DNA from 4 places in the Mesorhizobium sp. P160219 genome. Region 2 is predicted to be linked to each of the others. Evidence: riboswitches for the same ligand, from Rfam matches in the RefSeq annotation. Region 2 holds a riboswitch; each other region holds the start of a gene.
The links. Region 2 has a riboswitch for cobalamin ahead of metE (5-methyltetrahydropteroyltriglutamate--homocysteine S-methyltransferase). Riboswitches for the same ligand answer to the same signal wherever they lie in the genome.
Positions count from the first base shown of each region.

Region 1: linked by a shared signal. The riboswitch ahead of AC3EMP_RS06325 (aromatic ring-hydroxylating oxygenase subunit alpha) and the one ahead of metE (5-methyltetrahydropteroyltriglutamate--homocysteine S-methyltransferase) in region 2 are both predicted to bind cobalamin.
Region 3: linked by a shared signal. The riboswitch ahead of AC3EMP_RS24920 (DUF1636 family protein) and the one ahead of metE (5-methyltetrahydropteroyltriglutamate--homocysteine S-methyltransferase) in region 2 are both predicted to bind cobalamin.
Region 4: linked by a shared signal. The riboswitch ahead of AC3EMP_RS24635 (CbtB domain-containing protein) and the one ahead of metE (5-methyltetrahydropteroyltriglutamate--homocysteine S-methyltransferase) in region 2 are both predicted to bind cobalamin.

Region 1 is NZ_JBYNWG010000001.1:1,257,385-1,264,946, forward strand. Features, by position in the region: gene AC3EMP_RS06295 (carbohydrate ABC transporter permease) at 1-997, shown strand, start outside; gene bglA (beta-galactosidase BglA) at 1,003-2,667, shown strand; gene AC3EMP_RS06305 (ABC transporter ATP-binding protein) at 2,734-3,846, shown strand; gene AC3EMP_RS06310 (DUF680 domain-containing protein) at 3,920-4,153, opposite strand; gene AC3EMP_RS06315 (DUF680 domain-containing protein) at 4,225-4,428, opposite strand; gene AC3EMP_RS06320 (DUF680 domain-containing protein) at 4,496-4,702, opposite strand; cobalamin riboswitch at 5,203-5,404, shown strand; gene AC3EMP_RS06325 (aromatic ring-hydroxylating oxygenase subunit alpha) at 5,522-6,769, shown strand; gene AC3EMP_RS06330 (FAD-binding oxidoreductase) at 6,807-7,562, shown strand, end outside.
Region 2 is NZ_JBYNWG010000001.1:1,968,202-1,975,763, reverse strand. Features, by position in the region: gene AC3EMP_RS09575 (serine hydroxymethyltransferase) at 41-1,378, shown strand; gene metK (methionine adenosyltransferase) at 1,432-2,607, shown strand; gene AC3EMP_RS09565 (adenosine kinase) at 2,716-3,708, shown strand; cobalamin riboswitch at 4,117-4,318, shown strand; gene metE (5-methyltetrahydropteroyltriglutamate--homocysteine S-methyltransferase) at 4,414-6,765, shown strand; gene AC3EMP_RS09555 (cytochrome-c peroxidase) at 7,205-7,562, opposite strand, start outside.
Region 3 is NZ_JBYNWG010000001.1:5,126,419-5,133,980, reverse strand. Features, by position in the region: gene cobG (precorrin-3B synthase) at 1-71, opposite strand, end outside; gene cobN (cobaltochelatase subunit CobN) at 68-3,748, opposite strand; gene cobW (cobalamin biosynthesis protein CobW) at 3,767-4,819, opposite strand; gene AC3EMP_RS24920 (DUF1636 family protein) at 4,822-5,247, opposite strand; cobalamin riboswitch at 5,286-5,492, opposite strand; gene AC3EMP_RS24915 (DUF6348 family protein) at 5,551-6,243, opposite strand; gene AC3EMP_RS24910 (winged helix-turn-helix domain-containing protein) at 6,273-7,496, opposite strand.
Region 4 is NZ_JBYNWG010000001.1:5,067,845-5,075,406, reverse strand. Features, by position in the region: gene AC3EMP_RS24660 (hypothetical protein) at 1-101, shown strand, start outside; gene AC3EMP_RS24655 (hypothetical protein) at 177-551, shown strand; gene AC3EMP_RS24650 (MFS transporter) at 813-1,283, shown strand; gene AC3EMP_RS24645 (aromatic ring-hydroxylating oxygenase subunit alpha) at 1,291-2,466, opposite strand; gene AC3EMP_RS24640 (gamma-glutamylcyclotransferase) at 2,603-3,295, shown strand; cobalamin riboswitch at 3,363-3,558, shown strand; gene AC3EMP_RS24635 (CbtB domain-containing protein) at 3,595-3,774, shown strand; gene AC3EMP_RS24630 (CbtA family protein) at 3,790-4,593, shown strand; gene cobU (bifunctional adenosylcobinamide kinase/adenosylcobinamide-phosphate guanylyltransferase) at 4,586-5,098, shown strand; gene cobO (cob(I)yrinic acid a,c-diamide adenosyltransferase) at 5,100-5,714, shown strand; gene AC3EMP_RS24615 (hypothetical protein) at 5,739-6,053, shown strand; gene cbiB (adenosylcobinamide-phosphate synthase CbiB) at 6,068-7,057, opposite strand; gene cobD (threonine-phosphate decarboxylase CobD) at 7,056-7,562, shown strand, end outside.

The DNA of each region.
Region 1 (7,562 bases), 710 kb from region 2:
CTCCAGCTCCAGCCAGACCGAAGCCGGCCGCCTGCCGCCGGCCTCGGCGCAGGTCGAGAAGGACGGCAAGTTCGTGCTTGCCGGCAGTATCTTCGGCGACGGTGCTGCGCGCAACATCAGCGCCTTCGGCGTGAAGTCGGCGGCACCGACGCAATATCCGGCCGGCACCACTGCCGATCTCGGCGACGGCGTGACCTTGCAGCTCAATGCCGACGGAACGTTCGTCATGAGTTCGCCCAAGGCTTTCGAAGGCGACCGTGGTCAGCGCGTCTATTACGCCTCGTCGGCGCCACCGAAATTCACCACCGACAATTACAAGACCGTGCTGTTTTCGGAGGGCATCGGCCGCTCGTTCATAAACTCGCTGACCGTCACCATCCCGGCGACGGTCATCCCGATCCTGATCGCCGCCTTCGCCGCCTATGCATTGGCGTGGATGCGTTTTCCCGGCCGCGCCTTGCTGATCGCCACAATCATCGGCCTGCTGGTCGTGCCGCTGCAGATGTCCTTGATCCCGCTTTTGAAGATCTACAACGGCGTCGGCATCTTCTTCGGTGTGCCGTCGAAAACCTATCTCGGCATCTGGCTGGCGCATACCGGCTTCGGCCTGCCCTTCGCCATCTATCTCCTGCGCAGCTATATTGCCGGCCTGCCGCGCGAGATCATGGAATCGGCGCGCATAGATGGCGCCAGCGATTTCGAAATCTTCGTCAAGATCGTGCTGCCGCTGTCCTTCCCGGTGCTGGCGTCCTTTGCAATCTTCCAGTTCCTGTGGGTGTGGAACGATTTGTTGGTGGCAATGGTTTTCCTCGGTACCGAAGGGGACCAGATCGTGCTGACCGCGAAGCTCAACGCGCTGCTCGGCTCGCGCGGCGGCGACTGGGAAATCCTGACGACATCGGCCTTCGTCACCATTATCGTGCCGCTGATCGTGTTCTTCTCGCTGCAGCGCTATTTCGTCCGCGGGCTGCTGGCCGGCTCGGTCAAAGGAGGTTGAGACTTATGCAAGCCGCTTTGAAGGCGACCTCGAAGCCCGATCTCGCCGTCGATCGCGACTGGTGGCGGGGCGCGGTGATCTACCAGATCTATCCGCGCTCCTATCAGGACTCCAATGGCGACGGCATCGGCGACCTCAAGGGCATCATCCGCAGGCTGCCCTACATCGCCTCGCTCGGCGTCGACGCCATCTGGATTTCGCCCTTCTTCAAGTCGCCGATGAAGGATTTCGGCTACGACGTCTCGGACTATTGCGACGTCGACCCGATGTTCGGGACGCTCGCCGATTTCGACGCGCTGGTTGCGGAAGCCCATCACCTCGGCCTCAAGGTGATGATCGACGAGGTGCTGTCGCACACCGCCGACAACCATCCATGGTTCAAGGAGAGCCGCGCCAGCCGTAGCAATCCCAAGGCCGACTGGTATGTCTGGGCCGACGCCAGGCCGGACGGCACGCCGCCCAACAACTGGCTGTCGATCTTCGGCGGCTCGGCCTGGCAGTGGGACACCAGCCGCCAGCAATATTATCTGCATAATTTCCTGTCCGAGCAGCCGGACCTCAACTTCCACAATCTGGAAGTCCAGGACGCGCTGCTCGACGTCACCCGCTTCTGGCTGGAGCGCGGCGTCGACGGCTTCCGCCTCGACACCATCAATTTCTACTTCCACAGCCAGGGGCTGGAGAACAATCCGCCGCTGCCGCCCGAAGAGCGCAACGACCAGACAGCACCTGCGGTCAATCCCTACAACTACCAGGACCATATCTACGACAAGAGCCGGCCGGAAAACCTTGCCTTCCTCGAACGGTTCCGGGCGCTGCTCGACGAATATCCGGCGGCCGCCGCGGTCGGCGAAGTCGGCGATTCGCAGCGTGGGCTGGAAGTGGTCGCCGCCTACACCGCCGGCGGCAAACGCGTCCACATGTGCTATTCCTTCGATTTCCTGGCGCCGGAAAAGATCAGCGCCGCCAAGGTGCGCCAGGTGCTGGAAGCCTTCGGCAAGGTCGCCAGCGACGGCTGGTCGTGCTGGGCCTTTTCCAACCACGACGTGATGCGTCCGGCCTCGCGCTGGGCCGCCGACGAGGCCGACCCGGCCGCCTATCTGAAGGTTATCTCGGCGCTGCTGATGTCGCTGCGCGGTTCGGTCTGCCTCTATCAGGGAGAGGAGCTTGGGCTGGGCGAAGCCGAGTTGCAGTTCGAGGATCTGCAGGACCCCTACGGCATTCGCTTCTGGCCCGAATTCAAGGGCCGCGACGGCTGCCGCACGCCGATGGTGTGGGATGCAACCGCCAGCAATGCCGGCTTTTCGACGGCCAAGCCCTGGCTGCCGGTGCCGGGCAAGCACTTGTCGCAAGCGGTCAATGTTCAGCAGGGCGACGCGGCCTCGCTGCTCGAGCACTACCGGCGCTTTCTCGGTTTCCGCCGCCAGCATCCGGCCCTGGCCAAAGGCGACATCGAGTTCATCGAAAGCGAGGGCGACACCGTCGCCTTCACCCGCCGTGAGGGCAATGAGCAGATCGTCTGCGTCTTCAATCTGGCCAGCAAGCCGGCCGAGGTCGATCTCGGTGGTCAGGCGCTGCTGCCATTGGCCGGGCACGGTTTTTCGGGACAATCCGGCACAGGTTCCATCCGCCTCGGCGGCTACGGCGCCTGGTTCGGGCGCATCGACTGAGTTTTTGACGAAACTGGATTTTTTGAGGAAATCCAGGTTCTCTAGGGAAATCACTGGGAGGAAATTATGGCCGATGTCACGCTGAGACAGGTGAAGAAATCATACGGCAATCTGCACATTCTCCACGGCATCGACCTCGACATAAAGTCGGGCGAGTTCATCGTCTTCGTCGGCCCGTCGGGTTGCGGCAAGTCGACCTTGCTGCGGTCCATCGCCGGGCTTGAGGAGATCACCTCCGGCGAGCTGAAGATCGCCGGCGAGGTGGTGAACGACGTGCCGCCTTCCAAGCGCGGCATTGCCATGGTGTTCCAGTCCTATGCGCTCTATCCGCACATGACCGTCTACGACAACATGGCCTTCTCGATGAAGATCGGCAAGGAAAGCAAGGCCGAGATCGACAAGCGGGTGCGGCAGGCCGCCGAAATCCTGCAGCTGACCAAATATCTCGACCGCCTGCCCAAGGCGATGTCGGGCGGCCAGCGCCAGCGTGTCGCCATCGGTCGCGCCATCGTGCGCAATCCGAAAGTGTTCCTGTTCGACGAGCCGCTGTCGAATCTCGACGCGGCGCTGCGCGTCGCGACCCGCATCGAGATCGCCAAGCTCAAGGAATCGATGCCTGCCACGACCATGATCTACGTCACCCACGATCAGGTCGAAGCGATGACGCTCGCCGACCGCATCGTCGTGCTGAAGGATGGCCATATCGAGCAGGTCGGCACGCCGATGGACCTCTACAAGAAGCCCGGCAATCTGTTCGTTGCCCAGTTCATCGGCTCGCCGGCCATGAACATCCTGCCGGCGACAATCGACAGGACGGGCAACCCGACAATCGTCAGCCATGTCGGCGGCCGCAAGGCAACGGTGCCGATCGCAACGCCGGCGTCAGCAAAGGGTGCGGCAGTCAGCTTCGGCGTGCGGCCGGAGGATCTGTCGGCCGCCACCGGCGCGGAATATCTTTTCGAGGGCGTGGTGGACTATGTCGAGCAACTCGGCGAGGTGCAGCTTGTCTATGTCGATATCGGCCGCGCTGACCTGCCGTTGGTGACCAAGCTGCCCGGCAATGTCGAGGTCAAGCGCGGGGCAAAGCTGCGACTGACCGCGGATGCCGGGGACCTGCACATCTTCGACGCCGATGGGCACTCCTTCTCGCTCAAGCCGGTGGAAGTGAAGGCGGCTTGAGATAGCTGCGTTGTACAGGCATGAAAAAAGAGCGGCGGGCTAGGCCCGCCGCTCTTTTTTTAAGCTTCGGCTGTTAGTTGTTGCCGAACCGATCCCTGTCGCTGCTCTGAGGAACGAACTTCTGTTGGTCGTCCGACGAGTTCAGCAGCTTGTAGACCGCCGAGTTGGTGCCGGTCGACGAAGTGCGGGTGGTGTCGACGGCAGCGGCCGGCTGGTTGGCGCCATTGGAGCCATAATTGTCGCTGCCGGCAAAGGCAGCGCTCGAAACAGCCAGAACGGCTGCGGTGGCAAGAACGATCTTCTTCATTTTAGTCTCCTGAATTTTTCTGATGCCGCCAGCTGCAGCGGATAAGCCCGCCACGTGCTGGAAACCGGCTTTTAGCGGCCGAAAAGGTTACGGTCGGCACCGTGGGCAGGCGCCTGCTCGGCTGGAGCCGACTTCTCAACCGAAGCCGTATGGCCACTATCGGTCGACGTAATCGCAGGCTGGTTGGCGCCGTTCGAACCGTAGTTGTCGCTGCCGGCGAAAGCGCTGCCGGAGATGGCCAAAACGGCGGCGGCAGCAAGGATGATCTTTTTCATTTTCAAATACTCCTGAATTTTTTGGGATCCCGAGAGCGACGGGTTAGCCGCCCTTCTTTGGTCGGGATCAGCGATTGCCGTAGAGGTCGCGGTCGGCGCCCTGAACGACAGGCTGCTTGTCAGCGTGCGCCGGCTTCTGAATGGAAGCCGTATACGAGCTGTCGACCGAGACGGCTGGCTGGTTCGCACCATTGGAACCGTAATTGTCGCTACCGGCGAAGGCGCTGCCGGTGATCGCCAAAACGGCTGCGGCAGTGAGGATGATCTTTTTCATTTTTAGTACTCCAGTTTGTCTGTCCGTCTAGCGGCGTGTCTTGGGAGGAATTCGCGTCGTTCGGACAGCCCCGATGTGGGAAAGCCATAGGCTGGTTTCCAATCACGAAGTTGTTCCGTGTGGACCACGGTCCTGCACCTTGAAATTGTGCCATGAAGTTCCTCTATGGTCATTTATCGCATTGTTTTCAGTCGCTTATGCCGAACCGAGTGGTTCGCTCCGATGTCGGTTTCCGGGCCGTCGTTCACACTGTCCTGCACGCATTGTCAACAGAAACGAACCGTTCGGTTCGATTAGAGATTGCTAATAGTAACTTTTCGATACCGTTGAGCCATTTTTGCCCGCGATCGAACTGGATCGGCAGCGATTCGAAACGGCGATGATGGCGTCGCAAGAAACGTCTCAGCTCTTTGACCCGGGGGCGGGGGGCGTAAGCCGCGCGTGTCGCGCCGCATGGATATGATGTCGCTTTCATGCCGACGTCGCGATCGCTGCCGTGATTAGATGATCGCATCTCAGGTGCCGCTTCGTGACGACGCAGCGGAGAATTGGGAAGCCGGTCAGAATCCGGCGCTGCCCCCGCAACGGTGGTGGAGTTGAAGTCGCAACGGGAGACCACTGGGCAAGAGCCTGGGAAGGTGTCGCGATGGTCCGCAAGGACAACTCCAGAGCCCGGAAACCAGCCCGAGATGCATAGACTCGACTGATCGCGGTGGGCGGTCAAGAGGTGGATAGTGCATGTCCGGCGCCGCGCCGGCCTGCGTCCGATCCTTCCTCCATCACCACCAAGTTCAGTCCTTAAACCACGAGGACAGAACTATGGATACGCGCAACGACATGCTGAGGCTCCTGAACGGCCGCAAGCAAGGCTTTTCGCTGGAACAGCCCTTCTACACCGACCCGGACTATTTCAAGCTCGACATGGAGCTTATCTGGTATCGCGACTGGCTGTTCATCGGCCATGATTGCGAACTGCCGAAGCCCGGCAGCTATATCACCGTGCAGATCGGCGATTATCCGGTGGTGCTGGTCCGCGACCAGAAGGGCAACATCAACGCCTTTCACAATTCCTGCCGCCATCGCGGCAGCCGTGTCTGCAACACTGAGAAGGGCATGGCGGCAAAGCTTGTCTGCCCCTATCACCAGTGGACCTACGAGCTTGACGGCCGGCTGCTGTTTGCCCGCCAGATGGCCGACGGTTTCGACAAGAGCCAGTTCGGCCTGAAGCCCGTCGCCTGCGAGAGCGTCGGCGGCTATATCTTCATCTGCCTGGCAAAAGAACCTGCCGACTTTGCGCCGATGCGCGCCATGATAGAGCCCTACCTCAAGCCGCACGGGCTGAATGAAGCCAAGGTCGCCTTCGAGAGCACCATCATCGAGAAGGGCAACTGGAAGCTGGTCTGGGAAAACAACCGCGAATGCTATCACTGCGCCGGCAATCATCCAGAGCTGTGCAAGACATTCCCCGAAGCGCCGACGGTGACCGGCGTGCAGGGCGCCGACAGCGATCCGGAGATGCTGGCGCACTGGGCGAAATGCGAGGCGGCGGGCCTGCCGAGCAAGTTCCGCATCGATCCGGCCGGGCAATACCGCGCCACCCGCGCGCCGCTGCTGCGCGATGCCGTCAGCTACACGATGTCGGGAAAGCGCGCGGTGACGAAGAACCTGTCCGACACTGTTGCCGCCGACCGCATCGGCACCTTGATGCACTACCACTATCCGACGACCTGGAACCACATACTGATCGACCATGCGGTCACCTTCCGGGTGCTGCCGATCAGCGCCACCGAAACCGCGGTGACGACCAAGTGGCTGGTGCACAAGGATGCGGTCGAGGGGGTCGACTACAACCTTGAGGAGCTCACCCATGTCTGGACCGAGACCAACGACCAGGACCGCCGCATCGTCGAGGAAAACGCCTTTGGCATCCTGTCTCCGGCCTATGAGCCCGGCCCCTATTCGGAGCTGCACGAGGGCGGCGTGATCCAGTTCGTCGAATGGTACGCGGCCTTCATCGGCCCGCGCCTTGCCGAAGGTGGCAGGCCGGCGCTGCGCAGCGTCGCGTGAGCTGGAGCAGGCGAAGAAGGACCGGAGGATGAATGCGATGACGGATCTTGGGCTCTATCGCCATCTCGACCAGATGGCGCCGTGGAACGATAGGCTGCAGGTGCTGGAAGTGATCGGCGTCAGCGACGAGGCGCCTGACGTCAAGACCTTCACCTTCCGCTCCGACAACCAGACCTGGTTCCGCTACAAGCCGGGCCAGTTCCTGACGCTGGAACTGCCGACACCGGACGGGCCGCTGATGCGCACCTATACGCTGTCGTCGTCACCATCGCGGCCGTTTTCGATCGCGGTGACAGTGAAGGCGCAACCGGGCAGCATCGGCACACGCTGGATGTTCGACCAACTGGTGCCCGGCTCGCATGTCAAGGCCTATGGACCGGCGGGCGACTTCTCGTTGCACAGCCACCCGGCGGCCAAATATCTGTTCATTTCGGCTGGCTCCGGCGTGACACCGATGATGTCGATGCTGCGCTGGCTGAACGACTGCGCGCCATGGACCGATGTCGGTTTCGTCAACTGCGCGCGGCGTGCCGAAGAGATCATCTTCCGCAAGGAACTCGAACTGCTCGGCGGCCATATGCCCGGCCTGTCGCTCGGCTTCATGATCGAGGAACGTTCCAGCCGCGAAGGCTGGTACGGCCATATGGGGCGCATCGATGCGATCCGGCTGCCCTTGCTGGCTCCGGATTTCCGCGAGCGCGAAATCTTCTGCTGCGGCCCCGATCCGTTCATGCGCGCCGTGCGCGGCATGCTGGATGCCGCCGGCTTCGACATGACGAAATACCATCAGGAG
Region 2 (7,562 bases):
ATCGTGAAATAGGTCAATCCAATTGGAGCGCGAAGCTACCATGGACAACTCCGCAGACGGCGCAATCGCACAGCCGGACACCCACGGGCGGTCTTCCTTGGCCGCGGTTGATTGCCGCGTCCACGAGCTGCTTCTGAGACAGGAGCGGCAGGAGCGGACGACCCTCAAGCTCATCGCCTCAGAGAACTTTGCGTCCTCGGCCGTGCTGGAAGCGAACGGCTCGATTTTCACGAACAAGTACGCCGAGGGGTACCCCGGCGCGCGCTACTACGCTGGAAACGAGATCGTTGATGAGCTTGAGGATCTGGCCATTGGGCGCCTGAAAACGCTATTTGGCAGCGAGCATGCCAACGTCCAGCCTTATTCCGGCTCGCCGGCCAACCAGGCTGTCTATCGTGCGCTTTTGAGTCCCGGTGACAAAGTCATGGGCTTGCCCCTTCCGGAAGGGGGCCATCTGACTCATGGTTGGGCCATCAACTTTTCCGGAACTGACTATCAACGCGTGCCCTATGGACTAGATGAAAAGACACAGCAGATTGACTATGACCGCTTGCGCGAGACAGCCAAGCGGGAACGGCCGCGGCTCATTTGGGTCGGCGGAACCGCTTACCCGCGTGTCTTTGACTACGCGGCAATGGCAGAAATTGCCCTGGAAGCGAACTCCTATCTCGTAGCCGACATTGCGCACATCAGCGGCCTGATTGCCGCGGGAGCGCACCCGAATCCCGTGGGCCATTGCGACGTGGTCAGCAGCACGTCCCACAAGTCGATCCGCGGTCCCCGCGGTGGCTTCATTTTGTCAAGGAACGAAGATCGCTATCAGGCCCTGTATCATACAAAGAGCAAATACAATCTCGCCAGACGAATAGACCGGGCGGTCTTCCCTCACCTGCAAGGCGGACCTCACATGAATGCCATCGCTGCGCTAGCGGTTGCCTTGCACGAAGCCGCGAACCCGTCCTTCCGAGGCTACGGCCAACAGACGGTCAAGAATGCCAAGGCTCTGGCACATGCACTGCTTGAGCGAGGTTATGACCTGGTTACCGGGGGGACGGACAATCACATGCTGATCCTTGATCTTCGCGATCGGCCACTATCGGGCAAGGCCTATGCCGAGCGACTAGCAAAGGCAGGGATCATCACAAACTTTAATATGGTGCCTGGCGACCCGCGGCATCCGGCGGTCACAAGCGGAATTCGCCTGGGGGCGCCAGCAGTGACGTCAATGGGCATGCGCGATGTGGAAATGGTGCAAATTGCTGGCTTCATTGACTCCGTCCTCCAGCGGCCAGACGACGAAGATCTCCATGCCTGCGTGCGAAGAGACGTTGCCGACTTGTGCGCTGCGTTCGAGGTCCCGGGCATCTCCGACAAGTAAGGTGGGCCAAGCAAAATGCCCATACCACATCCAACATCCGAAGCGAGGTATTCATGGCTAGGCAGTTCGTGTTCTCTTCCGAATCGGTTGGCGCGGGGCACCCGGATAAGTTGGCCGACAACATCTCGGATGCCATCCTCGATGCCATCCTCCGCACGGATCCCAAGGCGCGCGTCGCCTGTGAAGCGTTGGTAAAATCAGGGATAGTCGTTCTGGCTGGCGAGATCACCAGCGATGCCCAGGTGGATTACAGCCAAGTTGCGCGCGATACGATTCTCGACATTGGGTACGACGACGAGGCCGTCGGCTTTGACGGCCGGCGTTGCTCCGTCGTTCATGCCCTCACCGAGCAGTCGCCCGACATCAGCCAAGGCGTTGACGAGGGAAGAGGGCAAGACCTCCAGCAGGGAGCGGGAGATCAGGGCCTCATGTTCGGCTACGCATGCCGCGAAACCGATACCCTGATGCCTTTGCCGATCCAGCTCGCTCATCGCTTGACGAAACGGCAGGCGTATGTCCGGAAGGCACAACAGCTTGGCTGGTTGCGTCCTGACATGAAATCCCAAGTCTCAGTGCGCTATGAGGGGTTGCGCCCGGTCGCCCTGGATACCATCGTCGTGTCGACGCAACATGACGAGCAGGTCTCGCAAGAGACTGTCCGCGAGGGCGTCATTGAGGAAATCATAAAGCCTGTCCTGCCGACCCACCTGGAGACGGAAGGCATCAGAATTCTGGTCAACCCGACGGGGCGGTTCGTAGTCGGCGGGCCGCGCGGCGACTGCGGTCTCACTGGACGCAAGATCATCGTCGATTCCTATGGCGGGATGGGTCGTCATGGCGGCGGCGCCTTCTCGGGCAAGGACCCGTCCAAGGTTGACCGCTCGGCTGCCTATGCAGCCCGCTATGTCGCAAAGAACATCGTCGCTAGCGGACTTGCGGACGTGTGCGAGGTGCAGCTTGCTTACGCAATCGGCGTGGCCAGTCCGGTTTCCGTCATGGTCAACACGTTCGGGACAGCCAGGGTTGAGGAAAGCAGGATCGAGCGCCTCATTCTTGAGTTGTTCGATCTCAGACCGAAAGGCATTATCAAGATGCTTGATCTCTTACGCCCTATATATCGCAATACAGCGACCTATGGCCATTTCGGCCGTGAAGAGCCTGATTTCACCTGGGAGAAGACAGACAGGGCGGACGAATTGCGTCGCGAGGCAGGACTCGCCGCCCCGTGAGAGCCGCCGGCGAACGGATTGGCAAGCGGAAAGCCCATTTCCACCGGGCAGACCCGCGCCTGGCAGGCGTGGCGAGAAGCCGGCTCGGGTTTTTTGGCGGAGACATTGATGCCGGATTATGACGTGCTTTGCATCGGCAATGCCATTGTCGACATCATCGCCCAGTGCGACGAGGCATTCCTCGAGATCAACGGCATTATCAAGGGCGCGATGAACCTGATCGACACCAAGCGCGCCGAGCTGCTCTACAGCCGCATGGGGCCGGCGATCGAGGCCTCGGGCGGCAGCGCCGGCAACACGGCGGCGGGCGTCGCCAGCTTCGGCGGACGCGCCGCCTTCTTCGGCAAGGTCTCCAACGATGCGCTGGGCGAAATCTACGCCCATGACATCCATGCCCAGGGCGTTGCCTTCGACACCAGGCCGCTTGAGGGACAGCCGCCGACGGCGCGCTCTATGATCTTCGTCACGCCCGACGGCGAGCGCTCGATGAACACCTATCTCGGCGCCTGCGTCGAGCTTGGCCCTGAGGATGTCGAGGCCGACAAGGCATCCGGCGCCAAGGTTACCTATTTCGAGGGCTATTTGTGGGATCCGCCGCGCGCCAAGGAGGCGATCCGGCAGACGGCGAAGCTCGCACACGAGGCCGGACGCGAAGTGTCGATGACGTTGTCGGATTCGTTCTGCGTCGACCGCTACCGGGACGAGTTCCTCGAGCTGATGCGCTCGGGCACTGTCGACATCGTCTTTGCCAACAGCCACGAGATCAAGTCGCTCTACCAGACAAAATCCTTCGACGAGGCCCTGGCTCAGATCCGCAAGGACTGCAAGATTGCCGCCGTCACCCGTTCCGAAAAAGGCTCGGTGATCGTGCGCGGCGACGAGACCGTGGTCATCGAGGCGACCGCCATCAAGGAGTTGGTCGACACCACCGGCGCCGGCGACCTCTACGCCGCCGGTTTCCTGCATGGCTACACGCAGGGCCGCAACCTCAAGACCTGCGGCGACCTTGGCTCGCTGGCGGCCGGCCTGGTGATCCAGCAGATCGGCCCAAGGCCAAGGCAGAATTTGCGCCGCGAGGCGGAAGGGGCTGGGTTGCTGTAGATGCGCCGGCAACTAACCAGCCGCCCTACTGACGCGATGACCGCAGTGGCGGAACTGTGTCAAAGCTCGCTGATAGCGACAGCCATTCGCTTCGGAGAACTGACCCATGCTGCTGCCGTGAAGCTCGCTGGAGGAGCGGTGCAAGGCGTGCTTGCCATGACGGCATTCACCGTCATCCAGATCGTCACCAGCATTTTCCAGAAGCTCAGCTTGGGGAAGGCCAGTAAGGTTCCTGAGGTAACGGAGAACTCGCGGCGTCCGTCGGACTTGACTTGCGATCACGTCCCACGATGCCGAATGCGGGCAGCAGACTGAATATTTCACAATGCTAGACAAAGGCGTAAAAGCGCGATCACATAGCGACATAAACATTTCGTTATGCGTCATTGACAAAAGAGCGAACAGCTGTGATTGTCTGCGTGTCGTGGTTCTCGCGTGCGGCGCTGCCGCAGCGGAGCTAAGAGGGAAGCCGGTGCGATGCCGGCGCTGCCCCCGCAACTGTTAGCGGCGAGCCAACCCCAATCATGTCACTGAGGCGAATACCCTCAGGAAGACGGGTAGAGGCTATGACCCCGCGAGCCAGGAGACCTGCCACGCGAATTACGTCCACGGGCGGGGTGTCTCGGTGGCCGCTGCAACCCGGCGTTGATGCCGGCCTGCTAGCGCCTTCCTTGTCACCGACGCCCCCAACCATCGGGGTATGACATGACTGTCTCTCAGCAAATTCCTGTAGCAACGCTCGGCGTGCCGCGCTTCGGTCGTCGGCGAGAACTGAAATTCGCCCTCGAAAGCTACTGGTCCGGAACATCGTCCGCTGGCGACCTTCTTGCGACGTCGAAGGCGCTCCGAGCCGCTAGCTGGGAAGAGCAGCGCGATCGCGGCGTGTCGAAAATCCCGTCGAACGACTTCTCGCTTTACGACCATGTGCTCGACACCGCAGCCATGGTCGGGGCCGTTCCATCCCGGTACGGCTGGAATAGCGGCGAGGTCCCACTTGACATCTACTTCGCAATGGCGCGCGGCAACCAGGGTCAGACGGAGGATTGTGGACACGCTGGTCACCAGGAGGAGGCTCATGGACCTGGTGTAACCGCGATGGAAATGACCAAGTGGTTTGACACCAACTACCACTACATTGTGCCGGAACTCGATGATGATCAGACGTTCGCCCTCTCGTCATCGAAGCCGGTCGATTACTTCCTCGAGGCTAAAGCTCTCGGCATTCACACACGCCCAGTCATCCTTGGACCCATCACCTTCCTCAAGCTGGCGAAATCGCCTGCCGAGGGGTTCGGTCCCATCGCGCTCCTACCGCGGCTGCTGCCGGTTTACGAGCAGCTTCTGGAGAGGCTGAAGCTGTCGGGAGCCGACTGGGTGCAGATCGATGAGCCAGCGCTTGTCCTCGATCTGAACCCGAACGAACGAGCTGCGTTCGAATTCGCCTATGGCCAGCTGTCGAAAGCCGCGCCCGAGCTGAAGATCATGCTGGCTACGTATTTCGGGTCGCTGGGAGACAATCTCGAAACCGCGGTTTCTCTGCCCCTGGCCGGCCTGCATATTGATCTCGTGCGCGCTCCCGAGCAGCTGGAAACGGTGGGTCGGCTCGCTCCGAAGGATCTGGTGCTCTCGCTCGGCTTGATCGATGGCCGCAACGTCTGGCGTGCGAACCTGCCCGCCATTCTCGACCGCATCAAACCGATCGTCGCCGGCTGGCCCTTGGACCGCGTCGAAATCGCGCCTTCTTGCTCGATGCTGCATGTGCCGATTGACCTGCGCATGGAGACGGAACTCGAGGCCGACATCAGGTCGTGGCTCGCCTTCGCGGCCCAGAAGACCGACGAGCTGGTCTTGCTGGCCCGGGCCCTTTCCAAAGGCAGGGATGCGGTGGCAGCCGCGTTGAAAGCTTCTGCCGAGGCTGCCGCCACTCGCTTGACGTCCACGAAGATCCATGACCCGCTTGTTGAGGGGCGGATCGCCAGCATTGACCATAGCATGAAACGACGAGAGAGCGCTTTTGGCGAGCGCTCCAGAGTCCAGGCCGGCACGCTCGGGCTGCCGCCGTTCCCGACGACGACAATCGGGTCCTTCCCGCAGACGCCGCAGGTACGCCGCGCGCGGTCCGCTCATGCGAAGGGCCAGCTCAGTTATGTCGACTACGAGATTTTCCTGAAGAAGGAGATCGAGTCAGCAATTCGTTGGCAGGAAGAGATCGGGCTGGACGTGCTGGTGCACGGTGAGTTCGAACGAAACGATATGGTACAGCATTTCGGCGAGCAGCTGTCCGGCTTCGCCTTCACTCAGCATGCCTGGGTGCAAAGCTATGGGTCGCGCTACGTGCGTCCCCCCATCATCTTCGGGGACGTATCGAGGCGCAATCCGATGACGGTGCGCTGGTGGCAATTCGCCCAGTCGCTTACGGAAAAGCCTGTGAAGGGAATGCTCACAGGCCCAGTGACCATTCTCAACTGGTCCTTTGTTCGAGACGACGTACCCCGCTCCGAAGCCTGCCGCCAGATCGCGCTCGCCATCCGCGACGAAGTGACGGATCTCGAAAGGTCCGGCGCAAGGATGATCCAGATCGATGAGGCCGCGTTTCGCGAAGGATTGCCACTGCGCCAATCTGACTGGAAAGCCTATCTCGACTGGGCTGTCGAATGCTTCCGGATCGCTTCAACGGGTGTAAAGGACGCGACTCGAATCCATACCCACATGTGCTATTCGGAGTTCAACGAGATCATCGACGCGATCGCTGGAATGGATGCGGATGTCATTTCGATTGAGACGTCGCGCTCCAAGATGGAACTGCTGGACGCCTTCACGAGCTCCAAATATCCGAACGAGATCGGTCCCGGCGTCTATGACATTCACTCACCACGTGTGCCGGAGGTCTGCGAGATTTCGGACTTAGTCATGCTTGCCCGCGAGCGACTGTCCGACGGCCAACTGTGGATAAACCCGGACTGTGGCCTCAAAACACGCAAATGGGAGGAGGTCCGCCCTGCCCTCATTAACATGGTCGCTGCAGCACGCGCGCTCCGGCAGAAAGTGCAGGCGTGAGGCTTCTCTTCCTCACCGTGTGGGGAGTTGCCGGCTGGCGGATGTCGGCCGGGAATATGCCAAACCGATCACACTCTTGGAAATGAGCCACTCGGCGCAAATGTGCAATTTCCCTACGGCACGTGTCTTAATCCCGCAGAAATATAAATGTGGCACTACGCTATAATATCGGTTCCTTGGGGACATACAGGCCCCGCGCCTCGAACAAATCGGACACGCGTCGTTTCTCAAAGTAGACTGCTTGGCGCGTTCGCTCAGGCAGCGACAATATATGGTGCTGCGTCTGTCCGCCCCCAGTTGATCGCGCAGACTACGGGCGAGGTGGCAGGGTCCGGGTATCGCTAGCGTCCCGCCAATTCGGGAGATGGACGTCGCAATTCGTGTCGCCAAGTAAAAATCGCCAATCATTTTCGATTGCGAGTCCGCAGCCAGTTGGCCCTTATTTTCCTGAGATCTGCGTTACAGGCCGGGGCGTTGTCGCCGTTTCTGAGGGTAAGATGGGATAGGCGACGTCAGGTGCCTCTCCGGTCAGCGAGTTGAGGAAGGCAACAAGCAGGTCAACTTCTTCGTCCGCCAGTACTACGCCGAGCTGGGTGGTCCCCATAATGGCGACGGCCTGTTTCAGATCCCAAACCTTGCCCGTATGAAAGTATGGCGCGGTGAGTGCAACGTTGCGCAGCGGCGCCACGCGGAAGACATAGGAATCGTCGGCTGCATTGGTGACCTCAAATCGGCCCTTGTCTTTGTCCGGCAGGACTTCGGCGCTGGGCCGTTCCACGAGGCCGAATGGGTAATAG
Region 3 (7,562 bases), 3.2 Mb from region 2:
AGCAGGCCATCGCCGGTCTGCATCGGCGCCGAGAGAGCCGGACAGGCGCCGCGGCGCGAGAAGGCGTTCATGCCGCGACCCCGAGCGCCTCGGCCTCGGCGATCAACGCCGCGAGATCGTCGTCGATCGCGTTGCGCAAGGGATGCCAGAGACCACGCCGGCGCGCCGACAGGAAGCGTTCGGCGATGACTTTGGCTGCGGCCGGGTTTTCGCGCAGGATGAAGGCGCGGACATCGGGATCACCGACATAGGCATCATGCACGGCCTCGATCAGCGCGCCTGAAATGGCGTGCGTGGTTTCAGCGAAGCCGATGAGGCGGTCGACCGTTTCGGCGAATTCGGAGGCGCCGCGCGGGCCGTGCCGCATCTGGCCGGCGATGAAACGCGCATTGACGGCTCGCGCCCGCACAACCCGCGACACAGCCTCGCCGACCGAGCGCGGCTTCGGCTTGTGCGGGTCGGTGGTGTCGAGCACGATGACGTCGGCATTTCGGCCGAGCGTCGCAAGTGCAGCCGAAAAGCCGCCGATGAAGGCGACGTCGGCGGAGCCCTCGAGAATGTCGCGGCCGGGATCGTCGCCGGTGTGGACGAGCAGATCGGCCTCGGCGATGCGGGTCTCGAAAGCGCCGGGGGAGGCAATGCCTTCGCCCTCGGCGCCGCCATAGGCATGCGATGTCGCATCGAGATAGGCGCGGCCGATTTCTTCGCGCCCGACCCAGTCGCCGCTGGACAGCAGGTCCTCGACGCCGGCGCCGTAGGTGCCGGGCGAGGTGCCGAAGATGCGCGGGCCGATCTTGCCATCGGCGCGGGTTCTGGCGGCGAGCGGGTTTTCCGAATCGTCCTCGTCGCGCGCGGCTACGGCGTTGGCGGCGGCGTCGATCAGCGCGATCTGGGTCGGGAACATGTCGCGGAACAGACCCGAAATCCGCCAGGTGACATCGACGCGCGGGCGACCGAGCGTGGCCGGCGGCAGCACTTCGATGCCGGTGATGCGGCCGGTGGCACTGTCCCATTGCGGCCGGCAGCCCATCAGCGCCAGGCCTTGCGCGATCTCCTCGCCGCCAGTGCGCAGCGAGGCCGAGCCCCAGAGGTCGATGACCAGCGAGCGCGGCCAGTCGCCATGCGACTGCATATAGCCGCGCACGACTTCTTCTGCCGCCGCCTTTCCCAGATCGTAGGCGGTCGGCGTCGGCATGGTGCGCGGGTCGGAGGTGAACAGGTTGCGGCCGGTGGGCAGCACGTCGGAGCGGCCACGCGCCGGTGCGCCCGCCGGACCCGCCTTGATGTGACGGCCGTCGAGCGCGGCAAGAAGTGCTGCTTTCTCGGCCTCCGCGCTTTGCACGCGCATGGCGTCGGGCTCGTCGTCGGGAGCGCGGCCATAGATGTGCAGGCCGTCCTTGATGGCGAAATCCTTGAGGTCGCAGAGCCAGGCGTCGATGCGGCGCAGCGCCTCGTCGGGCGCATCGGTTCCGGCGACGCCGGCTTCGGAGGCGAAGCCGGTCTTTTGCGCCGTGTCGACGATCAGCTTGGCCAGACGATCGCGGCGGCGGCGGTCGAGGCCGTCGGCCTGGGCGTATTCGTCGACGAGGCGTTCGAGCTTGTGCTGCCCTTCGTCGAGGCCGGCACCGGTCAACGGCGGCGGCAGATGGCCAAGCGTGACGGCGGCGATACGCCGCTTCGCCTGCGCCGCTTCGCCGGGATTGGAGACGATGAAGGGGTAAATGACGGGCAACGAGCCGGTGACGATCTCGGGGAAGCAGTTTTGTGAGAGCGCTACCGTCTTGCCGGGCAGCCATTCCAGCGTGCCATGAGCGCCGACATGGATGAGAGCATGGATGCGGAGCGATTTGCGCAGCCACAGGCCGAAGGCGATGAGGTTGTGGCGGGGAGGGAGCGTCGGGTCGTGGTAATCGGCGCGGCGGTCGGCCGAGCGGCCACGGTCGGGGGCGAGAGCGACAGTGATGTTGCCGAAGGTGGCGGCGCGGAAGGGGAAGCCGCTCTTACCCTCCCCCTTGTGGGGAGGGTGGCCCGCAGCGCCGGGTGGGGGTGGTGCACCGCTACCCCCACCCCGTTTCGCGCTATCCGCTTCGCGAATGTCGCGAACCGACCCTCCCCACAAGGGGGAGGGTGAAGGAGCGCCCCATGCCGCCTCGACTGCAGCCAGTGCCTCAGCCGGCAAATCCTTTGAGAAGTCCAGATACTCATCCAGCCCCAGCCCACCATCGCTCCGCCCCAACGCATCCAGCAGCGCACGCGGCGTTTCTGGAATCCCGTCTACGCGATAGCCCTGCTCCTTCAGGTCATGCAGCATGGCCAGCACGCTGGACGGCACATCCAGGCCCACTGCATAGCCAGTGCGGCCGGGCGCGCTCGGATAGTCCGGAATGAGGATCGCCAACTTACGCGTCGCGCGGGGCGTCTGCTGCAACCGTGTGAACGCCGCTAGCCTGTCCGCCACTTGCGCCACGCGATCCGGTTCCGGGCGGTTGGCGAAAGCGCGGTGGCCGAGCGCCGGGTCGGTCTCGCTCTCGCCCTTGAAGGAAATCGCGCCGGCAAGGATACGGCCGTCGAGTTCGGGCAGCACGACATGCATGGCGAGGTCGGCGGGCGCCAGGCCGCGCTGGTTGTTGTCCCAGACGTCGCGGCGGGTGGTGGCGACGATGACCTGGAAGACCGGCACGCCGGCGCGGTCGAACAGGGTTTGGACGCCGGGTTCGGCGCCGGAGGCGAAGGCGGTTGCGGTGATGATGGCGGCGGGGTTGAGCGAGGCCAGTGCGGTTTCGACGAAGGCCAGGGAGGTCGGGTCTTTGAGGCTGGAGACGAAGATCGGGACCGGTCTCATGCCGCGCTGGCGGAGTGCATCAAAGAGGGCATCGATTGGCGCGACATCGGCGGCCAGCAGCATCGAGCGGTAGAAGAGGATGGGGATGATGGGAGAGTTGATGTTGTCTGCGCCGAGTTCCCGCCCACCCCCCTCTGTCCTGCCGGACATCTCCCCCGCAAGGGGGGAGATTGTGCTCTCATCGACGCTTTCGCCAATCGGGGATGTTGCAGAGGAATCTATTATCGGCTGGGCAGAAAAAGTGCCGAGGTCCGCGCCGGCTGATCTCCCCCCTTGCGGGGGAGATGTCCGGCAGGACAGAGGGGGGTGTGAAGGAACGCCGACATCGGCAAAATCCAACTTGCCTACGACGCCGCGGCCAGGCTCGTAGTAACCAGCTTTCGGCACGCTGACCGGCTCAGCCGCCGCCGCATCCTGCCCAGCCAACCCCGCCAGCCGCTGCATCAGTGCTGCCATATTCTCCGGTCCGCCCTCGCGGAAATAACCAAGCAGGACGTCCAGATCCTCGCGCGGCAGCGTCGAGGCTTCGATCAGCCTGAGATCCTCGTCGTGGCTCTCGCCCGGCAGCAGCGCCAGCTTGATGCCGTTCGCACGGGCAGTCGCGGCAAGCTGGTCGCAGCCATAGCGCCACCAGTCGTAGCCGCCGAGGATGCGCACCAAAATCACCTTGGCGTGGCGGGCGACGCTGTCGATCCAGAGGTCCACGGACATGGGATGGCGCAGGTCGCGCAGCGCCGCCAGCCGCATCGACGGCAGGCGGGCGGCATCGGCCTTCCACGCCGCCGCGAGGCCGGCGAGGTCGCTGTCGGTGAAGGACAGCGCCACGATATCCGCCGGCGTCTGCCCGAGATCGACGGGCTCGGCGAGATCGTCGAGCGAGGCGGATGTGGTGGTGAGTATATGCATTTCGGCTCGTGGTTTGGATCAGCCGGCGAGTATACGCTCGATCGCCGGGCGGTTCAGTCCTTTCAGGCCAATGACGACAAGACGCGAGCGGCGGTCGTCCTCAGCCGCCCAGGCGCGGTCATAGTAATGATTGACGCGCGGGCCGACGGCCTGCAGCAAAAGCCGCATCGGCTTGCCGCCGACATCGACGAAGCCTTTTACACGCAACACGTTTTCCTGTTCGGCGGCGGTGGCGACGCGCTTGGCCAGGTCGTCGGGATTGGCGATCGAGGGGATGTCGACGATGAAGGTGTCGAAATCGTCATGCTCATGATCGAAAGCGCCGTCGTGATGCGACTTGCGGTTCTCGATGTCGTCTTCGACGGCGAGACCGAGGCCAAGCAGCACCGACGGGTCGACCTTGCCATGCGCAGTCGGCACGATTTTTACCGCGCGGGCGGAATGTTCATTGATGATGGCGTTGGCGCGGGCCGAACCGGGGGCGTCCATCAGATCGCTCTTCGACAGGATGATCAAATCGGCGCAGGCGATCTGGTCCTCGAACACTTCTTCGACAGGATCGTCATGGTCGAGCGTCTCGTCCTGAGCGCGCTGTGCCTGCAAAGCGTCCATGTCGTTGGCGACGCGGCCTTCGGCCAGCGCCGGGCCGTCTACCACGGCGATGACACCGTCGACGGTTACCCGGCTCTTCACGCTCGGCCACTGGAACGCCTGGACCAGCGGCTTGGGCAGAGCCAGGCCCGAGGTCTCGATCAGGATGTGGTCAACCTTCGGTGTCAGCGCGAGGATCTTGTCGAGGGCGGGCACGAAATCGTCGGCGACTGTACAGCAGATGCAGCCATTGGCCAGTTCGACGATGTTTTCCTCGGGGCAGGTGTCGATGCCGCAGCCTTTCAGGATTTCCCCGTCGATGCCGATGTCGCCGAACTCGTTGACGATGATGGCGATGCGCTTGCCGCCGGCATTTTCCAGGAGATGGCGGACCAGCGTCGTCTTGCCGGCGCCGAGGAAGCCTGTAACGACAGTGCAGGGAACACGGGAGAGGTTGGCGGCCGGGTTTGAAGCGTTCATCGTCAGTCCTTCAGCATGTCGAGGGGTGGGATGCGGGCAACGAGGCCGCGCTTGAGGCTATCGGGCCGGCCGCGCCACGGGATGAGGCCGTCGGCCGAAGTCGCGAAGAGCTTTGCGCCGGTAACGAGGTCGGCGCCGCTGGTTGCGGTCAGATCGCCGAAGACATAGCTCCAGCAGCCATCGCGCAGGATCGCGGCGCTGAGGCGGCGCTTGCAATTGCCGAGACATTCGGCGGTGCGGACCCGGATATCGCCGGCAGCGGCGCGGCCTGTGTCCTCAGCCAGCAATTCGCCGGCGCGCGGATGGGCGTCGGAACCGGTCTCATCGCGGCAGGAGGCGCAGACGATGACGGTCACGCCGGTCAGGGCGTCGTTGTCGCCGGACGCAATGTCCGTTGTGCCAGCCGAAAAACTGCTGTTCTGGTCCAAAAACCGTGCTCCTTGCCCGGAAACCCGCCAGGCGATCGGATACTTTGTCTCAGACGGCAGGTCTCCTGGCTCGCGAGTCATTGCCTTGGTTAGCCGCCTTCCCGGTGTTACCCAGTGGCTTTCGGCCTTGGCTCTTCGCTTACAGTTGCGGGGACAGCCGCGGATTTGGGATTTTTTCGTCCCGCACCGCATTCCCTCTTGGCCCTTGCCGTTGCGGGCAGGGGACCGTCTGGAGCGGATTTAGGCTTTTGCAGGCAGCGGTGTCAACGCACGGCTACGACATGGCGATGTCGGCAGGGGCTGTCATGTCCCGGCTTCCGGCAGTGCCAGGATGACCTGTCGGATAGCTTGATAGCCATCGCTATAGTCCCAGTCATGACCGACAGCCAGATTCTGTCCCTCATGCCAAACCGCGTTGTCCAGAAGGACTTCGGCACTAATCAGCGTGCCCTTCAAGCCTGCCAGAAAGGTCCGGACAAAATGGCTTCCGGGGGGTACCGAAGCTGTGAACAGCTTTTCCAGCTTGGCATAGAATGCTGGATAGCCTGGTGTCAGCGAGCATAGCTCGGTTGTGGCCTGGGAAATGACCGGGCCGCTATAGATTTTCCAGCGGGCATCTTTTCGCCAGATCTTCCAACTGGCGCTGCTTCGCTGCCAAAGCTCTATTTCGGCCTGCATGTTCTCGCAGACGTGATCGGCCAGTCCCTCAATGGCCACATGGAAAACACCACGGAGAAACTTTTCAAACGCCTGGTTCAGTTCCTGTTCGCGCGTGTCGCCGAAGCCAGCAAAGGATTCAATGACCGGCTGAACATCAAGCAGCGGAGAAAAAATGTAGATTTCCAGGACCAGCCGGTCAGAACTCGTCTCGAACACCTCAGCCTCAAACCGAAGCTGCTTCGATTGGAGCATGACGTCCCTATCTCTGCGGACTGCATCTATTCCATGCGCAATGAGGGCGCCATGGATCATGTCGAGCACTTTGTCCGATGCCATTGCACAACCTACGAGGCTTATTGAGGCGTCTATGACAGACGCTGCAAGGGTTGGCCATCTCTCTCGCTAGCCAATGCCGGCCCCAGATTGCCGGCCGGCGTCACTTCGATGCGCTCAAGGCCAAGCCAGCCCTGCATCTCCTTTAGTTCCTCGAAAAGCTGTGCGGTGGTCTCAGGCGGTGCGCCTGCTTCGGCATAGGCGGCGTGGACGCGTAAGACACTCGCAGGCCGGTCGGCCTTGAGGTCGACGCGGGCGACGATCTTGTCGCCGAGCAAGAAAGGCAGCACGTAATAGCCATATTGCCGCTTGTCGGCCGGGGTGTAGATCTCGATGCGGTAGCGGAAATCGAAGAGACGCTCGGTGCGCGCGCGCTCGAAGACCACCGGATCGAAGGGGGCCAGCAAGGCGCGGGCCTCGATCTTTCGCGGCAGGCGGGCGTCCCTATAGAGGTAAGCCGGCTTGTCCCAACCTTCGACGTTTACCGGCAGCAACTCGCCCATCTCGACCAGTTCCTCCAACCGGCCCTTCATGTCGGCCGGCGACAAGCGGAAATAATCGCGCAGGTCACCCGACGTCGCGATGCCGTGGGCGCGGGCAGAAATGCGCAGCAATTCGCGGTGCGCGTCCTCGGCGGCCGGCACCGGCAGATCGAGGATCGCCTGCGGCAGCACGCGCTCGGGCAGGTCATAGAAGCGTTCGAAGCCACGGCGGTGCGCCGTGGTGATGCGTCCGGCCCAGAAGAGCCATTCGAAGGCGTGCTTGGCGTGGCTCCAGCCCCACCAGCCGCCCGAACCTTTCTGGCCTTCCAGTGCCGAAGCGGCAATCGGGCCGCGCTCGGCGACCGCGCGGTAGATCTCTTCGATATAGGCGGCGTGCTCGCGGCCCCATTTGGCGAGGCCGAGATACATTTCGTCGCCTTGCTCGGCCCGCTGCATGCGCCAGCGCATCAGCGGGTAGGTCTCGACCGGCAGGAACGAGGCCTCATGCGCCCAGTATTCGAACACCGTGCGTTTGCGGGTGATGGCCGCATTGTCGAGCAAAGCCAGCGGGTAGGGGCCAAGCCGCGAATAGAGCGGCATATAGTGGGCGCGCACCACCGCGCTGACGGAATCGATCTGCAGCAAGCCGGTGCGCGACAGCACGCGGGCGAGGTGGCGGCGATCGGGCGTGCCGACCGGGCGGGGATCGAGAAATCCTTGCGCGGCGAGCGCGATGCGCCTGGCCGCGGGGAGTGAGATTTTGTCCTTCGTCAAAGTGTCTTGCCTCGAACCATTTTCCCGACTTTAGCCGGCGATTCCGGTCATGCTAGCAGGCAAATG
Region 4 (7,562 bases), 3.1 Mb from region 2:
GTGGTCGTTGTGCAGGATTTCTTGCTTGGGAAGGTGTGGCACTCACACAGGGCCAACTGACAGCCATCTTCGATGCCACACGTGGAAAGTTCGGAGTCTGATCAAACTCCTATTCCCTTGTTCAATGAATCGATCTATTGAATTCCATCGGCTCACAAACAGGGAGACACAAACCGATGGCAATTGCATTCGCAGACCAAGCCGCAAAGATTGACGAACAGATTAGGAAGCTTGAAGCCGAAAAGCAGAAAATTCAGGCACAGGCACATGACGAACTGAAGCAGACTGCACAGGAAGCTATCGAAAAGCTGAACGGTCTTGGCTACAACTATCGGATCGTTGAAAACACGGGCAGGGTTAAGTTGGTCACGCCAAAGGGTAAGGGTCTTGGTGAAAAGGGAACCCGGACTCCATCGTCTGGACCATGCCCAATCTGTCAGTTCGAAACCACACCACACCATGACGCACGGAAACATCGTAGCCAGCCGGAAGGCCAGAAGAAGCCATTCACGGCTTCCGAGTTGTCGGCAATGGGTTTGACCAAGGTCTGACCACGTGAAGGCCAAGCGGGAGACTCTAGAAATGGTGGATGGAAGAAAATATTTCTCCACCGACAATTGGCAGACCATATGGCAGGAAATGCCGAACGGGAGTCCCCGCAAGATAACCGACAAACAGGAAGCTGACACCATTCGCTTCCTTGTCGTCTATCAGGGATAACCATCCACATCACAAAGTGCAGAGAAGCCCGGTTTTCCGGGCTTTTTTGTTGCCCATCTTGTTCCACCAATCTTTCTGGAATTGACCAAACCATGTTCATGGTGATTACCGGCGAGGGCAAGCTTGCCGGCGGCCTGCTGGTTTCGGCCGGCAATGCGCTGTTGTTCATGGCGATCTTCTGGGGCAAAGCGGGAAAACGCTTCGGCGGCCGGCGCACCATGACCTTCGCCTATTTCGCGATGTCGGCGACGCTGCTTGCGGCGGGCGCGGTCGGCACTACCGCGCCGCTGCTTACGGGCTTTTTCCTGCTCTGCGGCGCCTTCTTCACCATCGCGCTCGATGCACTGGGCTCGACCGCCTTCATGCGCTCGGTGCGGTCCTATGAGCGGGCGCAGATGGCCGCGGTCTACCGCACCTATCTCGACTTTTCCGAGCTGACGCCGCCGCTGGTTTATTCGGTGGTGCTGGCGTTTTTCGGCCTCGGCTCGGTGTTCGTGACGCTGGGCATTCTGGCCGCGGTTTGCGGCTTTATCACCTGGCGCTATCTGCCGAAGTCGCTTTAGTCGCCGATCAGGCGGTTGCCTCAAGTGCAGCATGCCGCTCGCGCACCCAGTTGTGGAAGCGGTGCAGATCATACTCCTCCGGCATCAGCACGCCGGCCCGGTGCCGCATCGAGCGCAGGCCTTTCTGGTTGATCTCGCAGATCGCGGCATCCTCCTCCAGCACCTGGGTGCCGAAGGCGACGACATTGTCGACGTCGGTCTCAGCGAGCGCCTCGGGCGCGAACAGCCACTCGGCGGTGAGTTCGGCCTGTTCGGGACCGAGCGGCATCAGTCGCACCGTCCTGACATAATCGACATGGCCGACGATGAACATCGAGGGCAGGTTGGTGGCATAGGTCTGTCCGGCCGCGCGCTCGGCCGCCGTCAGACCCGGGAAGACCGGGCCATGGGCATGTCCGTCGCGCGACCAGGTCTCGGCGCCGGCGCGCAGGCCACCCGAAAACTCCGGCGCGTCATTGTCGGCATGGCGGACCCAGTCGGGGTCGTCGTGCCGGCTCATCAGGCCGCGGCCGTATATCGGCACCAGCCGAGACAGGTCCTTGTGGACGCCCGGGCAATGCAGGCACTCGTTGAAGTTCTCCCAGAAGATCTTCCAGTTGCAGTTCATCACCTTGCGCAGGACATGGCCTGATACCAGCGTTTCCAGCGGCCAGTTGGCGAGGTCGCCGGATGCGGGATCGAAGGAGGTCCCGGCGGAGCCGGCCGCAGCCTGCTGAAGGTTCACAAAGACAAAGCCGCGCCACACCGACAGCGCCACCCGGTAGAGCGGATGATCGGCCTTGTCGAAACCATCTGGCAGCGATTTCGAGGGAACGCGCACGAGATCGCCGCGCAGCGAGTAGGACCAGGCGTGGTAGGGGCACGTGATGAGCCGCGCTTTCAGCCGGCCCTCGCTTTTCTGGCAAAGCTGCGAGCCGCGATGCCGGCAAGTGTTGTGGAAGGCGCGCAGTTCGCCGGTCTCGTCCCGCAGAATGACGATTTCCTGCGTGCCGACGCGGAATGTCCTGAACGCCAGCGGCTGGGCGAGGTCGGCCTCGCGGCAGACGAGCAGCCAGCTTTTGTGCCAGATGGCGTCGAGATCGCGCTGGTAAGCCTCGCTATCCCAATAGGCCGACGACGGTAGCGTCGGTTCGGCCCGGCTCAGGCCGTTATAGGGGTCGCGCTCGCTCGGGCTGGGATGCATGGCTGGCTTCCTATGAAGCGTCAGCCGACACCCCGGCAAATCGTTTGTCAATCAGAGTGCCGCATTGCCGGTTGCAGGCGCGGCGCATAATCATGTCGTGGACATGGGACATTCGGAAATTGGGGGGATTCGGAAATTGGCCGCACGACAGATGTCGCTTACGCCGGAGCTGGTCGCGCGCTGCTGGCGCGAGATCAGGGACCCCGGGCCGGATCCGGACGCGATGCATCTCGATGACGCCGACTATGACGCGCTGCTGGATGAATTCCAGGTCGAACTCCCGGATAGCGAACCGCTATGGCTGTTCGGCTATGGATCGCTGATCTGGAAACCGGAAATAGATTATGTCGAGGACCGCGTTGCGCTGGCGCGCGGCTGGCATCGGTCCTTTTGCATGAACATGACGCGCTGGCGCGGCACCAAGGACAGCCCCGGCCTGATGATGGCGCTGGACCGTGGCGGACAATGCAAGGGCGTCGCCTTTCGGCTGACCGGCAATAACCGGCGCGAGCAGTTGGGCCGGCTTTTCCGGCGCGAAGTCACGCTGAAGCCGACAAGCTACCGGCCGCGCATGCTCAAGCTTGCAAGCGAGGCCGGACCGCTCAGGGCATTGGCCTTCGTCATCAACCGCAACGGCCTGACCTATTCCGGACCGCTCGACGAGGGCAAGGTCGTCGAAAGGCTGGCAACGTCCTGCGGGCACTGGGGGTCGGGCGCCGACTATCTCTACAACACGGTGAAAAACCTTGAAGAGCGCGGCATTCACGATCGCCATCTGTGGCGGCTGCAGCGGCTGGTTGCCGAGCGGATCACCGCGTTGAACCCGTAACGCCGCATGGCGCATTCGCGCTGTTGGCCGGCGGAATTTGGTTTGCCGGATGCGACCGTTTCAGCCTATAGTCATGCATGTCGTCGGTTCCGTTAGGGACCAAGAGGGAATGCGGTGAGGGCTGACTTGTTGCCCAATGCCGTGGCTGCCCCCGCAACTGTGTGCGGTAGTCCTCTCCAAGCCACTGGGGATTTTTTCTTCGGGAAGGTGGGGAAGGGCGCTGATCCGCGAGCCAGGAGACCTGCCGGCGACAGGGAACTGACTTCGATGCCCTCGGGTGGAGGGCGAAAGGACAAGATATGAATACCGCTTCCGTCTCCCTCGGCGCTTCCGTCTCCTCGCAGTCGCGCTTCATGCAGCTCGTGCTTAGCGCGTTTCTGGGCATTTTCGTCGTCGGCGTTGTCGGTTTCTCGCACATCGATGCGGTCCACAATGCGGCGCACGACTATCGCCATTCGATGGCGTTTCCCTGCCACTGACCAGGATCTGACATCATGAACCTGTTTCGCAACGTCGTGTTCATCGCGGCGATCGCAGGGCTCGTGGCCGGTGTCGCTCTCGCCTGCATGCAGGCCTACGCCACCGTGCCGCTGATCCTCAAGGCGGAGGTCTACGAAAAGGCTGGTGGCGGCCATGAGCATGAGCATGCCGCGGCGCCCGCCGCCAACGCTGCGGACACCAATGCCATGAGCACCGCCGCGCCGGCGGAAAATGCCGTGAGCAGCGCAGCCCCGGCTGAAGCAGCCGCGCCGGCGGGGGACGAAGGCTGGGCGCCGGCCGACGGCTTCGAGCGCTTCGCCTTCAGTGTCGTCGCCAACATTGTCACCGGCATCGGGTTCGCGCTGGTCCTGGTGGCGGTTTCCGAGTTCGCCGGCGGCATCGGCAGCTGGCGCCAGGGCGTGTTCTGGGGTCTGGCCGGCTTTGCCGTGTTCACGCTGGCGCCGGGCCTCGGCCTGCCGCCGGAACTGCCGGCAATGCCGGCGGCCGATCTCATGCAGCGCCAGATCTGGTGGTGGGCAACGGTGATGGCAACCGCGATCGGTCTTGCCCTTATCACCTTCCGCACGTCGGCGCCCCTGACCGTGCTCGCCGTCGTCCTGATCGTCGCCCCGCATATTGTCGGCGCGCCGCAGCCTGACAGTTTCGTAACGCCGATCCCGGAGGGCCTGCATCATCAGTTCGTGGTGGCGGTGACGCTGACCAATCTGGTGTTCTGGCTGGTGCTCGGCGCAGTTGTCGGCATAGTGCGCGCGCGCTTCACCGGCACCGCAACCATCCTGCGCGACAGCTTTGCCTGATCGCAGTTTGACCTTCATCATCGGCGGTGCGCGCTCCGGCAAGAGCGCGCATGCCGAAACTTTGGCGACGGCGTTGCCGCCGCCATGGGCCTATATCGCCACCGCGCAAGCCTATGACGGCGAAATGCGCGAGCGCATCGCGCAGCACCGCTCGCGCCGCGGCGAGGGATGGGCGACCATCGATGCCCCGCTTGATCTTGCAGGCGCGCTCGAAGCTTTGCCGGACAACCAGCCGGTGCTTGTCGACTGCCTGACGCTGTGGCTGACCAATCATATGCTGGCCGATCATGATCTGGAGGGGGAGTGCCGGCGGCTGGCCGATGTGCTTTCGCGGCCGCGCGGACCGTGGTTCGTGGTCTCCAACGAAGTCGGACAAGGCATTGTGCCAGACAATGCGCTGGCACGCCGGTTCCGCGATGCCGCCGGCCGTCTCAACCAGCAGGTCGCGGCGGTTGCCGATACGGTGCTACTGATGGTGGCGGGGCTGCCGCTCAAGGTGAAATGAGATGACCGATATCGACGCAAAAGACGAAGAACGCCACCGCGCCAAGATGGCCAAACGCAAGGCGGTGCAGGACGCCGAGGTCGCGGAAAAGACGGTCGAGAAGGGGCTGCTGATCGTCAACACCGGACCCGGCAAGGGCAAGACCACGGCCGCCTTCGGGCTGGCGCTGCGCATGCTCGGCTATGGCAAGCGCGTCGGAATCGTCCAGTTCATCAAGGGCAAATGGCACACCGGCGAAAAGGACGCCTTCGCGGCGTTCGGCGACCGTGTCGTCTGGCACACGATGGGCGAGGGTTTCACCTGGGAGACGCAGGATCTGAAGCGCGACATTGCGGCGGCCGAAGCCGCCTGGGCCAAGGCGCTGGAGCTGATCGCCGACCCCTCTGTCAGCCTTGTCGTCCTCGATGAGCTCAACATTGCGCTGCGCTACGACTATCTCGATCTCGACAAGGTGGTCGCGGCGCTGAAGGCGCGGCGCGAAGGCCTGCATGTCGTCGTCACCGGCCGCAATGCCAAGCCGGCGCTGGTCGAGGCGGCCGACCTCGTCACCGAGATGGGCGTGACCAAACACCATTTTTCCGCAGGCGTTAAGGCGCAGCAGGGAATCGAGTTTTGAGGGTCTAACTTCGGGAGATGACCGTTGGAACAAGCGGTAATTGTCTATCTTCTTCTGAGCGGCGGTCAGTTCGGGGCGCCGGAAGAGCGGCAATCGGTCCAAGTTCTGGAGGATCGGTTGGAACAAGCTGTTTCGAATGCGCATGTCGGCGAATTTGATGGCGACGAGTTTGGCGAGGGCAAATGCACCCTCTATCTGTACAGGCCAGACGCCGAGAAGCTTTTCCTTGTGATTGAGCCTGTGCTGAAATCCTCGGCAGTGGCCGCCGGCGGTTACGCGATCAAAAGATTTGGCGCGGCGGTGGATTCAAACGCCAAGGAAGTCCGTGTCTCTTGGTGAGTCAGGCGGCGCATCTACTGCGAGATCAAAACATCCAGGTAGATGACGACCGCGGAGAGCAATCCAAACAGCGCGATCAGCAGATAGTCTGCTATCTGGTAAAGTTTCAGCGCCCGCCGGATGTCGGTGCTGTCGGCCTCGCGGCGGCCGCCTTCGCCCATATAGGCGTCCTCGACGATGACGCCGCCATAGCTGCGCGGGCCGGCGAGCGCCAAGCCGAGCGCGCCAGCCATCGCCGCCTCCGGCCAGCCGGCATTGGGTGAACGGTGCTTTCTGGCGTCGCGACGCATGGCCTGCCACGCATTGCGGGGGTCGGCATCCTTGACGACGAAGGCCGCCAGCACGATCAGCAGGCCGGTCAGCCGCGAGGCCGGCAGGTTGATCCAGTCGTCGAAAAGTGCGGCTGCCCGGCCGAAGGCTTCATGACGCGGGGTGCGGTGACCGATCATCGAATCGGCGGTGTTGGCGGCCTTGTAGGCGACGCCGCCGGCCAGCCCGCAAACGCCGGTCCAGAAGGCGGGCGCGACGATACCGTCGGAAAAATTCTCGGCCAGGCTTTCGATCGCGGCGCGGCTGACGCCGGCGTGGTCGAGCTTTTCGGGATCGCGGCCGACAATACGGGCGACCGTAATGCGGCCGAGCGCCAGCCCGCCGGTGTCCAGCGCGTCGGCCACCGCTTCGACATGTTCGGTGAGGCTCTTTTGCGACAGTAGCGACGAGGCCAGAATTGCCGTGATGATCATCCCGGCAGGAAAGAGCTGCCAGAGCACGATTTGCACGGCGAAGGCGATCAGCGCAGGCACCAGCACGATCACCAGCAGCGCCTGCATGCCGCGGCGACGACGCTGCGCGTCGGAATCAGTGTCGCGGTTGAGCCGGAGGTCGAGAAAGGCTATCAGCCTGCCGAACCAGGTGACGGGATGGCCAACGGCACGGAACAGCCAGTCCGGGTAGCCCAGGATGCGTTCGATGGCCAGTGACAGGAAAGCGATCAGGACCGACATGAAGCTTTCTGATGGAGCGATTGCTGCGGCGGATCACGGTGGATCCCTTGGCCGGGCGAGCGCGCTCTTCCCCCACGCGCCACAGCCTTTCGTCGATCTCTCGACAGGTATCAATCCGCACTCCTACCCGCTTTTCGATCTGCCCGCCACCGCTCTGTCGCGATTGCCGGAAGCGGCGCGTCTGCGTGAGCTGGCCAGGGTCGCGGCCGGCGCCTATGGCGCGCCTTCGGACGAGAATGTGGCGGTCGCCCCGGGCACGCAGATCCTGCTGCCGCGCGTCGCCTCGCTGGTCAGCCCCGGCAAGGCGCTGGTGCTCGGGCCGACCTATGCCGAGCATGCCAGGGCCGCCGCGATTGCCGGCCATGCGGTGGCGGAGGTCGACGATTTCGAGGCGCTTGCCGGAGCCGAAATTGCCATCGTCGTCAATCCCAACAATCCCGACGGGCGAGTCGTGTCGCGGGAAAGGCTGCTTCGGCTTGCCGAGACATTGCGCGCCATAGGCGGT